DNA from 4 places in the Streptomyces sp. NPDC051909 genome. Region 4 is predicted to be linked to each of the others. Evidence: riboswitches for the same ligand, from Rfam matches in the RefSeq annotation. Region 4 holds a riboswitch; each other region holds the start of a gene.

Region 1 (3,197 bases), on a different contig from region 4:
ACCGCGACCCGGCGCGGTTCGACATGCCGGACACCCTGGATCTGGCGCGCCGTGACAACCAGCACCTGGGGTACGGGCACGGCATCCACTACTGCCTGGGCGCCCCGCTGGCGCGCCTCGAAGGGCAGACGGCGCTGGCGACGCTCCTGACTCGCCTGCCGGACCTGCGACTTGGGGCCGATCCGGCGGAACTCCGGTGGCGCGGTGGGCTCATCATGCGTGGCCTGCGCACGCTTCCGGTGGAGTTCAGTGCTTCCCACAAAGCCACGCGTAACTGACGGACCATCAATACTGTGATCTTCGCGTGATCTGCCCTGCATCGACTTGTGACGTGCGTTCGAATGCCGCTACGTTCACCCGCAGTCTCAGCAGTCACGCGAAAGGCACTCCGCATGCGCTCCGGGAACGGACGACACCGCAGACCCCGCCAGGCCCCCGCACTCGTCGTCGCGGCAGGAGTCACCGGCTCGGCCATGGCGCTGCCGCTGCTCGCCACCGGCTCCGCCTCCGCCGCCGACGCCCAGACCTGGGACCGGGTGGCCGAGTGCGAGTCGGGCGGCGCGTGGAGCGCCAACTTCGGCAACGGGCTCTACGGCGGCCTGCAGTTCACCCAGGAGAGCTGGGAGCGGCACGGCGGCCTGGCCTACGCGCCGAGCGCGGACCTGGCGAGCCGGGCCCAGCAGATCGCCGTCGCGGAGAAGGCGTTCATGGCCGGTGACGACCAGTGGGCCACCTGCGCGCCGATCGCCGGCCTGAAGAAGGACGGCAAGACGCCGGCCGTCGACCCGGGTCCGGGTGTCACGCCCGAGGAGTCCACCGGCCCGGCGCCGGAGTCCAACCGCACCGACGGCCTGCCCGCCACGGGCTCCGGCAAGGCCGGCACCGGCACCACCGCCGGCCCCTCGGCCGGGACGGCCACTCCGGCGACCCCCGCCACCCCCTCCACCGGCACGCCGGCCGCCCCCGGGTCCACGACCGCGCCCGCCACCCCGGCGACCCCCGCCGCGCCCGCGACCCCCGGCAGCTCCGTAACGCCCGGTATGCCCGGAACGCCGGATGGATCCCTTCTGCCGGGCACGCCCGGAACGCCTGGAACACCCGGAACGCCTGGCGCCTCGGATGCGGCCACGCCCGGCACCGGCAAGCACCGGGGTGACGCCGCGGCAGATGACACGGGCGTAACGGACGGCACTGTCGATTCCGGACGCCATGCCGCGCCCGCTGACGGTGCGCAGGGTGACGCGACCAGTGATCCCGGGGCGGGCGATTCGGGCACCTCGGACAAGGCGGGCGAATACACCGTCAAGCCGGGTGACAGCTTGTCGGGCATTGCGCGGGACAACGGTCTCCACGGCGGCTGGTCCGCCCTCTATGACGCCAACAAGGAGACGGTCGGCTCCGACCCCGACCTCATCCTCCCTGGTCAGAGCCTTGAGCTGGGGCTCGGACTCGGCAGCGCCCAGGAGTAGTTCGCGGCTGAATGTCCGGTTCTGTCCAAGTGAGACATGGGTCTCTCTTGCCGAACTGGCGTGTCACGTCCGCAAACTTTGCTCGCCGCACTCCCCACCTGCGCAAACGGGGCCTGACGGAATGCAAGTAGGGGCGATTTTTCCGGGTTGATGGTCTTTGAACTTCTCCCGGGTCTATGTCTACGGTCGTCACCGCTCGCCACCGCGGGCCCCGTCGCCGGTACGCCGAATCCTGCCGCCGACCGATGGGAACAGTCGTCGCGCAAGCGCCGAAGGCAGGAGCGGGGGACCCAAGGTAAGTGCCGGCCCCGGCCGTTGAGACAGACGGCCGACGATCGGCTTGGGGTGAAGCCGCGTGCTAGGACACGCGGCCGGGCAACTCACTCGCCCGAACCCGACAGCTCACCTCGTAGGCGTCGGTGAGGAGAACTTCCATGCTGCTTTCCGGCAAGGGCAAACACCGTCGTGCCTCCAAGGCCACCCGCGCCGTCGCGCTCGTCGGCGTGGCCGGCGTCGCCGTCGCCGCCCCGCTGATGACCGCGGGCTCCGCCTCGGCCGCCACCAGCTCCGAGTGGGACGCCGTCGCCCAGTGCGAGTCCGGCGGCAACTGGGCCATCAACACCGGCAACGGTTTCTACGGTGGCCTGCAGTTCACCAACTCCACCTGGGCCGCGTTCGGTGGCACCGCCTACGCCGCGCGTGCCGACCTCGCGTCGAAGTCCCAGCAGATCGCCGTCGCCGAGAAGGTCCTCGCGGGCCAGGGCAAGGGCGCGTGGCCGAGCTGTGGCGTGGGCCTCTCCAGCGCCTCGTACGACGGCGGCTCCGCCGAGGCCGCGGCCCCGGCCCCGGCCCCGAAGCGCACCGCCGAGCAGCCGACCACCCGCAGCGAGCAGCGCACCGCGCCGAAGCCCGCGGCCAAGCCGGCTCCGAAGCAGACCGTCACCACCCCGACCGGCAAGAAGGTCGAGAAGGGCGACGGCGAGTACAAGGTCGTCTCCGGCGACACCCTCAGCAAGATCGCCCAGGCGCACCACGTCAAGGGCGGCTGGGCGAAGCTCTTCGAGCTGAACAAGGACATCGTCCAGGACGCCGACCTGATCTACCCGGGTCAGCAGCTCCACCTGAAGTAAGGAAGGACGGGGACGGTCCGGCGGTCGTCCCCTTCCCCCGCCCTCCCCGCGGTGACCGAGAGGCCGGCCCGGAGCATCCCGCTCCGGGCCGGTTTCGTACTCGTAGGTAACCGGGGTCTTTCGTCCCTCTATGCATGCCCTCGGGTCCTTTTTCGTCCCAGGGGGCGGGCGCCCGGCTGGCCGGAGGCCCCGAGCCGGTTAGGCTCTTGTCGCAAGGCGAACGAGACCTTGCCGCATGCGTCACAACCAGCGTCACATCCCAGAAGGAGATGCTCGTGCCGTCCATCGACGTCGTCGTAGCCCGGGAAATCCTGGACTCCCGAGGCAACCCCACGGTCGAGGTCGAGGTCGGCCTCGACGACGGCAGCACCGGCCGTGCTGCCGTTCCCTCCGGTGCCTCCACCGGTGCGTTCGAGGCCATTGAGCTCCGCGACGGGGACCCCAACCGCTACCTCGGCAAGGGCGTCGAGAAGGCCGTCCTCGCCGTCATCGAGCAGATCGGCCCGGAGCTCGTCGGCTACGACGCCACCGAGCAGCGGCTGATCGACCAGGCGATGTTCGACCTGGACGCGACCGAGAACAAGGGCTCGCTCGGCGC
Region 2 (3,197 bases), on a different contig from region 4:
CGGCGCCGGCCCGGTCAGGGTGCGGTGCGGACCGGGAAGCTGGTCGGGTGGCCCTGTTCCTTCAGCCAGGGCAGGACCTGGCGGAGGGCCGCGACGGTCTGGCTGCGGTCGCCGCCGCCGTCGTGGAAGAGGATGGTGGGGCCGTTGGACAGCTCGTTCTTCACGGTGCCGACGATGGCCGCGGTACCCGGGCGCTCGAAGTCCTTGGTGTCCACGTTCCAGCCGAGTGGGCGCATGCCCTCGGCCGCGGCGATCTTCCGGCTGTCGGGCGTGAACGCGCCGCCCGGCGCCCGGTAGTACTCGATCTTCGCGCCGCCGGCCGCCTCCTCGATCAACCGCTTCGCGTCGAGGATCTGCTGCCGCTGGTACGCGACCGGCTTCTTGTCCATGGTGGTGTCGTGGTCCATGGTGTGGTCGCAGAGCCGGTGCCCCTCGGCGACGACCCGCTTCACCAGCTCCGGGTGCTCCTTGGCACGCGGCCCGACCATGCAGAACGTGGCCTTGACGCCGTTCTCCTTGAGGATGTCGAGCATCTGGGGCGTCCAGTTCGGGTCGGGACCGTCGTCGATGGTGATGCTCACCGACTTCCCGCCCGCCTCGGTGGCGTGCGCGATGCTCACCGGGACCTTCGCCGGCTTGACCTGCTCCGGGCCCTTCCCGTCCTCGGTGGGCGGCACGCGCTGCTCCTGCCGCGCCCCGGCTCCTCCGCCGTCCCGCGCCTCCGCCTCCGTGTCCGTCAACACGGCGGCCCCCCAGGCGGCCAGGCTCAGCGCGACCGCCGACGCGACCGCGGCTATCTGCGGCGTGTACTTACTCTTCAGCCCCATGTGCTGCCCACTCCCCGTGACTCTCCCGACGGCTCCCGCAGGAGAGGACGGAGGAACGGCCGAGAAGGTTTCACCTGATCGCGTGAGGAATGTGGGCCAGGTGGCCGGGGGCGGGTCGACGTGCCCGCGGGTGCCGTGCGCGGCGCCCGCGGGCGACGGTCCGTCAGTAGGCGCCGAAGACGTTGTCGATGGAGCCGTAGCGGTCGGCGGCGTAGTTGCAGGCCGCGGTGATGTTGGCGACCGGGTCGTACGGGTCGAGCGAGGTGCCGGCCACGTGGTAGGCGCGGAAGGTGGGGTCGATCACCTGGAGGAGGCCCTTGGAGGGGGTGCCGGCGAGGGCGTTGGAGTCCCAGTTGTTGATGGCCCGCGGGTTGCCGGAGGACTCGCGCATGATGTTGCGGTAGATGCCGTCGAAGCTGCCGGGGATGCCTTCGCGGGCCATGATGTCGAGGGACTCGCGGATCCAGCCCTCGAGGTTGTCGGCGTACGTGTAGCCCGCGGACGTGGCGGAGCCGGTGGAGGTCGCGACGGCCTGGACCGCCTTCGACCGAACGGCCTTCGCGGGGGCCGAGGCGGCGGCCACGCTCGTGCCGGCCTTGGCCGCCTTGGGCGCCTTGGCCGCCTTGGCCGCGGCCTTCGCGGCGGTTCCGGCGACGGTGAGCTTCTGCCCCGGGTGGATCAGGCGCGGGTCGCCGCCGACGACGCGACGGTTGTCCTTGTAGAGCTTCTTCCAGCCGCCCTGGACCCCGTACCTGTGGGCGATCTTCGACAGCGAGTCACCGGCCACGACGGAATACCTCACCGGCGCCGCCTTCACGGCCGCCGGGGCTGTGAAGGGGGCCACTGAAGGCGCCGAAAGAGGCGTCTGCTTTGCCACTGCGACGGAGGGAGCGACGGCCGGGGTGGCCGCGCCGGCGGTGGTGGCGCCGGCCAGGGGCAGGGCGAGGGCGGCGCTGCCGGTGAGGCCGACGGCGGCGATGCCGCGGGCGAGCGGGGCGTTCTTCGGGCGGCGGTGCTTGCCGGATCCACGCATGGCGAGTTCCTCTCCTTCGCCTGCGAGGTGAGCTGTCGGGTTCGGGCAGGAGATGCCCGGCCGCGCTGCGCGCGGCTTCACCCCGAGCCGTCCCCGGAGACCGGGGCCGGCGGCGAACCTGGGTCCCCCGCTCCTGCCGGAAGTGTGGTGAGTGCGGTCGACCGGGCGGCGGCAGGATTCGGCGTTTCCGTCCGGTTTCGGGGCGACCGTATGCGAAGACAAATATCGAAAACAAGGAGGGAATTCATCACGCGAAATCGATCTGCGGGCAAATTCAAAAGGATCATCACGCCCGCTCCCACCCCTCACCCCAATCCTTTTCCGTCCGGCCGCTCCTGACGCCGCGACAGCATTCCGGAGGCCCTTCCGGAGACCGGTCCCAGGTGACCCACATCACCCCTGACCGATCGGCGCCGCCTGCCCACCTTTCCGGCTCGAATTACCCCCTTCATGAATCACCTCGGCATTTCGGCATTGCAATGGAATAGCCGGACATCGTCCGTTTTGATCCGGCACCGCCCGACGGCGGGCGGTGGCCCTTCGTCGGTCCGCCGACGGTCAGGGATCAGAACCGGCCACCCCTCCCCCGCCGGGCAACCCCGTCTCTCCCTCCCCCGTCCTCCGGGGGCAAGAGGGGCGCCCGGGGGATCGCAGGCGCCCGGAAGCGTGCTGGACGAGAACGATCGTGAGGTAGAGCGCTTTGATACGTGTCACACGCGGCATGACCACCGCCGTGACGCTCATGGCCCTGGCGGGTGTGTCGCCGGGGCTCGCGTACGCGCAACCGGACACCGCCTCGGCCGCCGTCACCGGATCCGCCGCGGCAGGGCTGCCCGAGGGGTGGCGGGTCGCCGGAAGCGGTGCGGGGCGGGAGTTGGTGTGGACGGCCGAGGAGGCCGTGCCGATGGGGGATGCCCGGGTCGAGTTCCGGGTCGACGGGAGACTGCTCGGGTACCCGGAGGCCGCGGCGGACGGGCGGTCGTTCCGGCTCGCCATCGGGGCTGAACGGGTGGACGGCGGGGCGCGGTTGAGCGTCACGGCGGGCGGACGGCGGCTCGATGCCGAGGCGCCGGCCCAGGCGCCCCGTCTGCGGCCGGCGGCTCCGGCAGATCCCGGGGCACGGCCTGAGGCGCCGCTGCCGGCGAATCCGGTGGATCCGGGGGTCCCCGGCCCGTACCGCACCGTGTCCGGCGAGTACGCGCTGAAGGACGTGCGGCTGCCCGGCTTCCCCGAGCCGGTCGAGATGCGCGCCGCCGTGACGGCGCCGGCGGGCGCGCCGGGGAGGCGGCCGGTGGCGCTGTTCCTGCACGGCCGGCACGGCACCTGCTACAAGCCGG
Region 3 (3,197 bases), on a different contig from region 4:
GGTCGCCAAGACGCTGGCCGCCCACCCCGGCCGCCCGGCCCTCGTGGTCAGCGACGCGGTGTTCTCGGTGGACGGCGACAGGGCACCGCTCGCCGCTCTCGCCACCGCCTGCCGCGAGCACGGAGCCGGTCTGGTCGTCGACGACGCCCACGGCTTCGGCGTGCTCGGCGACGGCGGGCGCGGCACCCTCCACGAGGCGGGCCTCGCCGGTGACCCCGACGTGGTCGCGACCCTCACCCTGTCCAAGTCCCTGGGCAGCCAGGGCGGCGCGGTGCTCGGCCCGGCCCGGGTGATCGAGCACCTGGTCAACGCCGCCCGTACCTTCATCTTCGACACCGGACTCGCCCCCGCGGCGGCCGGCGGCGCCCTCGCGAGCCTGCGCCTCATCGGAGCCGAGCCCGCCCTCCCGGCCCGCGCCGGCACCGTCGCCCTGACCCTGCACCGGCTGCTCACCGCCGCCGGACTGACCGCCGCGCGCCCCGACGCGGCCGTCGTCTCGGTACGCGCCCCGGGCCCGGAGGAGGCCCTGCGCTGGGCCGCCGACTGCCGCGAACTCGGCCTCGGCGTGGGCTGCTTCCGGCCCCCGTCGGTGCCCGACGGCATCTCCCGGCTGCGTCTGACGGCCCGCGCGGACCTCACCGACGCGGAGATCGAGCGCGCGGTGGCGACGATCGTACGGACGGCCCCGCCCGGCGCGCTCTGACGAGCGGGCGATCCGGTCGCCCGTCGGACGGTTCACCGCTTCGGGCGACAGATATCCGTATATCTGGTGGATCGGCGCACGGCGCGGTGACTTCGGTGGCAGGCTGACGCGCAGTGCATTCCGGGCGTGGCCCGGTGGGAGAAGGACGGCGTCGCATGGCAGACCACCAGGAAGCAACCGTCACGCTGCCGAGCGACCCCGCCTCGGTCTCCGCCGCGCGGCGGTACGTCGCGGAGGTGCTCGCCTCCTGGGGGCTCGACGGCGCGACCGACACGGCGGACGCCGTCCGGCTGATCGTCTCGGAGCTGGCGACCAACGCGGTGCTGCACACCTTCGGCCAGTCGCCCACCTTCACCGTCGACGTGCGTCTGGAGCGTGACGAGCAGCTGCACATCGGGGTCACCGACAGCCACCCCCGCTGGCCGCGCCGCCTTCCGGCGGCCGTGCAGCAGGACAACGGGCGGGGGATGGTGATCATCCGCTCCCTGACGAAGGAGGCGGGCGGCCGGCTCTCGGTGACCCCGACGGCGGAGGGCGGCAAGACGGTGTGGATCAACCTGCCGTGGACGGCTGCGCTGACCCAGGCCTGACCTCCCGGCGGTCCGGTACCGCCGGCGCGGGCCCGACCTCCCGGCGGTCCGGGCGGGTCACTTGACCCGGCCGTAGTAGACCTTCGAGGTCCAGATCTTGTCGAGCTTCACCCAGGACCCGGTCTTGGGTGAGTGCCAGATCTTGTTGCTACCCGCGTAGATCCCGACGTGGTACACGCTCCCGCGGGAGTGGAAGAACACCAGGTCGCCCACCTGCCGGCTCGACGCGGCGATGTGCCGGGTCTTGTTGTACTGCTGCTGCGCGGTGCGGGGCAGCGTCTTGCCCGCCTGCTTGTACGAGTAGAGCGTGAGGCCCGAGCAGTCGAAGCGGCTGGGGCCGGCGGCTCCGTACTTGTAGGGCGCCCCCTTCTTGGAGGCGGCGACGTTCAGCGCCTTGCCCGCGTAGGAGGTCGCCGCCTGGGCCTCTGGCACCGCTCCCGGTGCGAGGAGCGTGCCGCCGACGGCGGCGAGGGTGAGAGCCGAGACGGCTCCGGCCCGGGACAGCAGGGACGGGACATGCATCTGCGCAGTCATGCGCAACCCTTCGTCAGCCGCCTGCGAAGGATGACCTGTCGGGTTCGGGCTGGCGAAGATGCCCGGCCGCGGCTGCGGCTTCACCCCGAGGGTCGCCCCGTACTGCTCGGGCGGCCCGTGTTGCTCGGGTCCTCCACTCCTGCCGGTCCACTCCTGTCGACCAGACGTCCGGGACGGCGGCAGGACTCGGCGTCCGCCCGGACCGCCCCGCCGTGGGTGGCGGGGGCTTGTCGTCGACAGGGATCTTGACCCACACCGAGGGCGAAAACCGAGCCGAAACGGCGATATGTGAGGCTCCTCACGACTGATCCATTCGGGTGGACAGTCAGGTTTCGCGATCGTCAGAGGTTTGGCCCACGAGCCGTTCACCAGCGACAGGACGCCCGATTCCGCCAGATGCGTACACCTGTTGCGCAACTCACCTGAGCTCCATGTCGATTCGTCGACTACGCCGAAAGGGGGAGCGATTCTGCGGTCCCCGTGCCCCGTGTGGACCTCGACACGACACGCTCAGGTGTCAACTCGCCCTCTCCCCGGGCAGGGTGACGCGGCCCGAGCGCCGCTCACCGTCCAACACCCTTAGCGCACGCGCCAATGTGTCCACGTGCACCTCGCTCTCGCCCCGCAGATGCATGAGCGTCAGCGCGTCCCGGAGCGCCGTCGCCCGTCCGACCAGGGCCTGGGCCGCGCGCAGCGCCCCATAGGTATGCGAGGTCCTGGATGGATTGATCCTCCCCAGCAGATCGACGACTTCGAGGTACGCGTCCACGAACTCGCCCTCGGCGCGCGTCAGCGCGGGCAGCGGCGGCAGCTCCGGCACCACGGCGGCCTCACTCCTCCCCGGCGCCGGCGGACGCCCGGCGGCTGCGAACGACGTGGTCCACCAAGCCGTACGCGAGGGCCGCCGGCGCGTCGAGCACGGTGGTGCGGTCCAGGTCGGTGTCGATCCGCTCCCGGTCCCGACCGCTGTGGGCGGCGAGCATTCCGGCGATCAGCTCGCGCTGGCGCAGCAATTCCCGTGCCTGGAGGTCGAGATCGCTGGGCTGTCCCTGCAACGGCTCGTCGATCGAGGGCTGCTGGAGCACGATCCGGGCGCCCGGCAGGGCCAGCCGGCGGCCGGGCGAACCCGCCGCGAGCAGCACCGCGGCCGGCCCGACGGCCTGGCCGAGGCAGGTGGTCTCCACCTCGCAGGAGACCGTGCGGATCGTGTCGTACACCGAGGTCATGGCGCTCACCGAGCCGCCGGGGGAGTTGATGTAGAGGCTGATCACCTGGCCGGGTGAGGCGTAGTCGAGGTGCAGGAACTGTGCGATGACGTCGTTGGCCGAGGTCTCGTCGATCGGGGTGCCCAGGAAGACGACCCGCTCCTG
Region 4 (3,197 bases):
AGGCGTCGACCGAGCCCCAGCTCTCCTCGATGGTCCCGAAGGCGGCCCGCAGATACTCCACCCGCGCGTCGAACAGCGGCGCGAGCAGCTCCATCACCTCGGGCGACATCCCGTCCGGGGCGGTGGAGCTGCGCTGCACCTTGTAGCGGCGGTGCGGCGCGTTGGACTTCACGTAGTCCGCCTCGATCGCCTCGCGCTCCACGCCGACCGCGAGCAGCGAGATCGCGATCGCCAGGCCGGCCCGGTCCTTGCCGGCCGCGCAGTGCATCAGGGCCGGGACGCTGTCCTCGGCCATCGCGTGCAGGATGCGGCTGTGCTCGGCGGTCCGCCCGACGATCATCTTCTGGTACGAGTCGGACATCCGGGCCGCGGCCTTGCCGTCGCCCAGGATCCCGCGCAGCTGATCCAGGTCCCCGTCGCGGACCAGCTTCCAGAACTCCTTGCCGTCCGCCGGGTCGTTGAGCGGGATGTTCACGTTCCGCACGCCCGGGAGCTCGACGTCCGCGCCCTCGATCCGTCGGTCGGCCTCGTTGCGGAAGTCGAAGACCGTGTGCAGTCCCAGGGTGGCGAGGAAGGCCGCGTCCTCCGTGGTGGCGTGCGCCAGGTGACCGCTGCGGAAGAGGTGCCCGGGGCGCACGGACCGGCCGTCCACGGTCGGCAGTCCGCCCAGATCGCGGAAGTTGCGTACGCCGGTGAGCTCGGGCTCGGTCGTCGCTTGCGTCACGGTTGCTCCTGCTCTCGAGATCGGTTCCTGCGGCAATCATCATGGCTGGCGGACCGCGCGGGCACCCCCTCGGGATGGAATGGGTGATCTGTCCGTATTGGGCGATTGCGTATAACGCGCCCTGGTTGCAGGGGAGATGGGATCCGGGGCGTGAGCAGCGTCATAGACGTGACGGACCGTGGCTGATCGTCTTTTCCAAATTCCCCTCGGCAAAGGGAGATCGAGAGACCGTCATCCACGGAGGGTCACCGGAATTCCGGGCGGATATCACGGAATTCGAGATCGAATGGAACCGGCGGCTTGTTCCGCTCGTCCCCGCTCGTCTAGCGTCGCGCTCACTCCGGACGGACCGCCGAATCCTGCCGCCGACCGGAATCCGCACTCACCCGTACACGGCAGGAGCGGGGGACCCAGGTAAGTCGCCGATCCCTCGGAGAGAAGGACGGCTCGGGGTGAAGCCGCGCGACCGCGCGGCCGGACATCTCCAGTCCGAACCCGACAGCTCACCTCGCAGGCGACGGAGAGGAAACCGCCATGCCCGCGAAGGGTAAGCACCGCCGTACCAAGGCCAACCCGATCACCCGCGGGTTCGTGGCCGCCGGCGCCGGAGGCGCCGTCGTCGCCCTCCCGCTGATCGGTGCCACCGGCGCGCACGCCGCCGAGCAGGCCGCCCCCGCCGCCCCGCTCCAGGCCGTCGCCGCCGTCGCGCCCGCCGCCGTCACCCCCGCCAAGGCCCCGGCCGCCAAGGGCACCAGCTACACCGTCGTGCGCGGCGACTACCTGTCGAAGATCGCCACCGAGCACCACCTCGCGGGCGGCTGGCAGAAGCTCTACCGCGACAACCGCCAGGTCGTCGGCGAGAACCCCTCGCTGATCTTCCCCGGCATGAAGCTCACCCTCGGCGCCAAGAACACCGCCAAGGCCGCTCCCGCCAAGGCCGCCCCCGCGCCCAAGGCCGCCGCGCCCAAGAGCTCCGCGAAGAGCTCCGCCAAGAACGGCGACACCGCGCCGAGCCGCGCCTCCCGCGGCAGCGAGCGCACCGCGGCCCCGGCCGCCGCGAGCTCCTCCTCGTCCTCCGCCGAGTCCACCTCGGCCGGCGCCGCCACCTCCTCCGGCTGGTTCGCCCCGGTCGGCGGCGGCGTCTCCACCCCGTACCGCGCCTCCGGCTCCATGTGGTCCTCCGGCTACCACACCGGTGTCGACTTCATCGCCTCCACCGGCACCACCATCCGCGCGGTCGGCCCCGGCACCGTCTACTCCGCCGGCTGGGGCGGTGCCTACGGCAACCAGGTCGTCATCCAGCACGCCGACGGCACCTTCTCGCAGTACGCCCACCTCTCCTCGCTGTCCGTCTCCGCCGGCCAGACCGTGAGCGGCGGCCAGCAGATCGGCCTCTCCGGCGCCACCGGCAACGTCACCGGCCCGCACCTGCACTTCGAGATGCGCACCGGCCCGGAGTACGGCTCCGACATCGACCCGCTGGCCCTCCTGCGCCAGCACGGCGTGAGCATCTGACGTCACGTCGACCATCCGACCCCGTTCGGACAGCACCCGGAGGCCCGGCACGCACGTGCCGGGCCTCCGGCGTATTCCGGCTTGGTGGAATCTTTATCGGTGGCATATGTCACCCGGCGTCAACCCCTCCTTACGGTCGCGTAGGTCACATCAGGAAGGGAAAGATGTGGTCCCGTGGCAGACGATTCGAGATCTACAGAAACCAATGCATTCGGGTCGTACGCGGCGATCGGTGACAGCTTCACCGAGGGCGTGGGGGATCCCGGTCCCGACGGGGCCTTCGTCGGGTGGGCGGACCGGTTCGCGGTCCTCCTCGCCGACGAGCTGCCGGAGAACGACGAGTTCCGGTACGCCAATCTCGCCGTACGGGGGCGCCTCCTGGACCAGATCGTCGCGGAACAGGTCCCGCGGGCGAAGGAACTCGCCCCCGACCTCGTGACCTTCTGCGCCGGCGGGAACGACATCATCCGCCCCGGCACCGACCCCGACGACGTCGCCGAGCGCTTCGAGCGCGCCGTCGCCGACCTCACCTCCGCCGTCGGCACCGTCATGGTGACCACCGGCTTCGACACCCGCGACGTGACCCTGCTCAAGCATCTGCGGGGCAAGATCGCCACCTACAACGGGCACGTCCGGGCCATCGCCGACCGGTACGGCTGCCCGGTGCTCGACCTGTGGTCGCTGCGGTCCGTCCAGGACCGGCGCGCCTGGGACGAGGACCGGCTGCACCTCTCGCCCGAGGGTCACACCCGGGTCGCGCTGCGCGCCGCCCAGGTCCTCGGCATGGAGGTGCCCGCCGACCCGGAGCAGCCGTGGCCCCCGGAGCCGCCGCGCGGCACCCTGGAGGTCCGCAAGGACGACATCCACTGGGCCAAGGAGTACCTGGTGCCGTGGATCGGACGCCGACTGCGCGGCGAGAGCTCCGGCGACCACGTCGAGGCCAAGCGCCCCGACCTGA

Evidence for each region. Region 4 has a riboswitch for cyclic di-AMP ahead of AB0M18_RS17265 (LysM peptidoglycan-binding domain-containing M23 family metallopeptidase). Riboswitches for the same ligand answer to the same signal wherever they lie in the genome.
Region 1: linked by a shared signal. The riboswitch ahead of AB0M18_RS31605 (transglycosylase family protein) and the one ahead of AB0M18_RS17265 (LysM peptidoglycan-binding domain-containing M23 family metallopeptidase) in region 4 are both predicted to bind cyclic di-AMP.
Region 2: linked by a shared signal. The riboswitch ahead of AB0M18_RS15760 (LysM peptidoglycan-binding domain-containing protein) and the one ahead of AB0M18_RS17265 (LysM peptidoglycan-binding domain-containing M23 family metallopeptidase) in region 4 are both predicted to bind cyclic di-AMP.
Region 3: linked by a shared signal. The riboswitch ahead of AB0M18_RS19415 (C40 family peptidase) and the one ahead of AB0M18_RS17265 (LysM peptidoglycan-binding domain-containing M23 family metallopeptidase) in region 4 are both predicted to bind cyclic di-AMP.

What each region holds. Positions count from the first base shown of each region.
Region 1 covers NZ_JBFAYA010000029.1:58,171-61,367, reverse strand. The annotation lists gene AB0M18_RS31615 (cytochrome P450) at 1-278, shown strand, start outside; gene AB0M18_RS31610 (transglycosylase family protein) at 393-1,469, shown strand; cyclic di-AMP (ydaO/yuaA leader) riboswitch at 1,727-1,900, shown strand; gene AB0M18_RS31605 (transglycosylase family protein) at 1,904-2,599, shown strand; gene eno (phosphopyruvate hydratase) at 2,869-3,197, shown strand, end outside.
Region 2 covers NZ_JBFAYA010000008.1:247,045-250,241, reverse strand. The annotation lists gene AB0M18_RS15765 (polysaccharide deacetylase family protein) at 15-827, opposite strand; gene AB0M18_RS15760 (LysM peptidoglycan-binding domain-containing protein) at 991-1,860, opposite strand; cyclic di-AMP (ydaO/yuaA leader) riboswitch at 1,865-2,020, opposite strand; gene AB0M18_RS15755 (hypothetical protein) at 2,582-3,197, shown strand, end outside.
Region 3 covers NZ_JBFAYA010000011.1:126,397-129,593, forward strand. The annotation lists gene AB0M18_RS19405 (8-amino-7-oxononanoate synthase) at 1-703, shown strand, start outside; gene AB0M18_RS19410 (ATP-binding protein) at 859-1,293, shown strand; gene AB0M18_RS19415 (C40 family peptidase) at 1,351-1,827, opposite strand; cyclic di-AMP (ydaO/yuaA leader) riboswitch at 1,831-1,950, opposite strand; gene AB0M18_RS19420 (hypothetical protein) at 2,345-2,650, opposite strand; gene AB0M18_RS19425 (ATP-dependent Clp protease proteolytic subunit) at 2,658-3,197, opposite strand, start outside.
Region 4 covers NZ_JBFAYA010000009.1:230,713-233,909, reverse strand. The annotation lists gene AB0M18_RS17270 (tyrosine-protein phosphatase) at 1-724, opposite strand, end outside; cyclic di-AMP (ydaO/yuaA leader) riboswitch at 1,098-1,254, shown strand; gene AB0M18_RS17265 (LysM peptidoglycan-binding domain-containing M23 family metallopeptidase) at 1,259-2,239, shown strand; gene AB0M18_RS17260 (SGNH/GDSL hydrolase family protein) at 2,414-3,197, shown strand, end outside.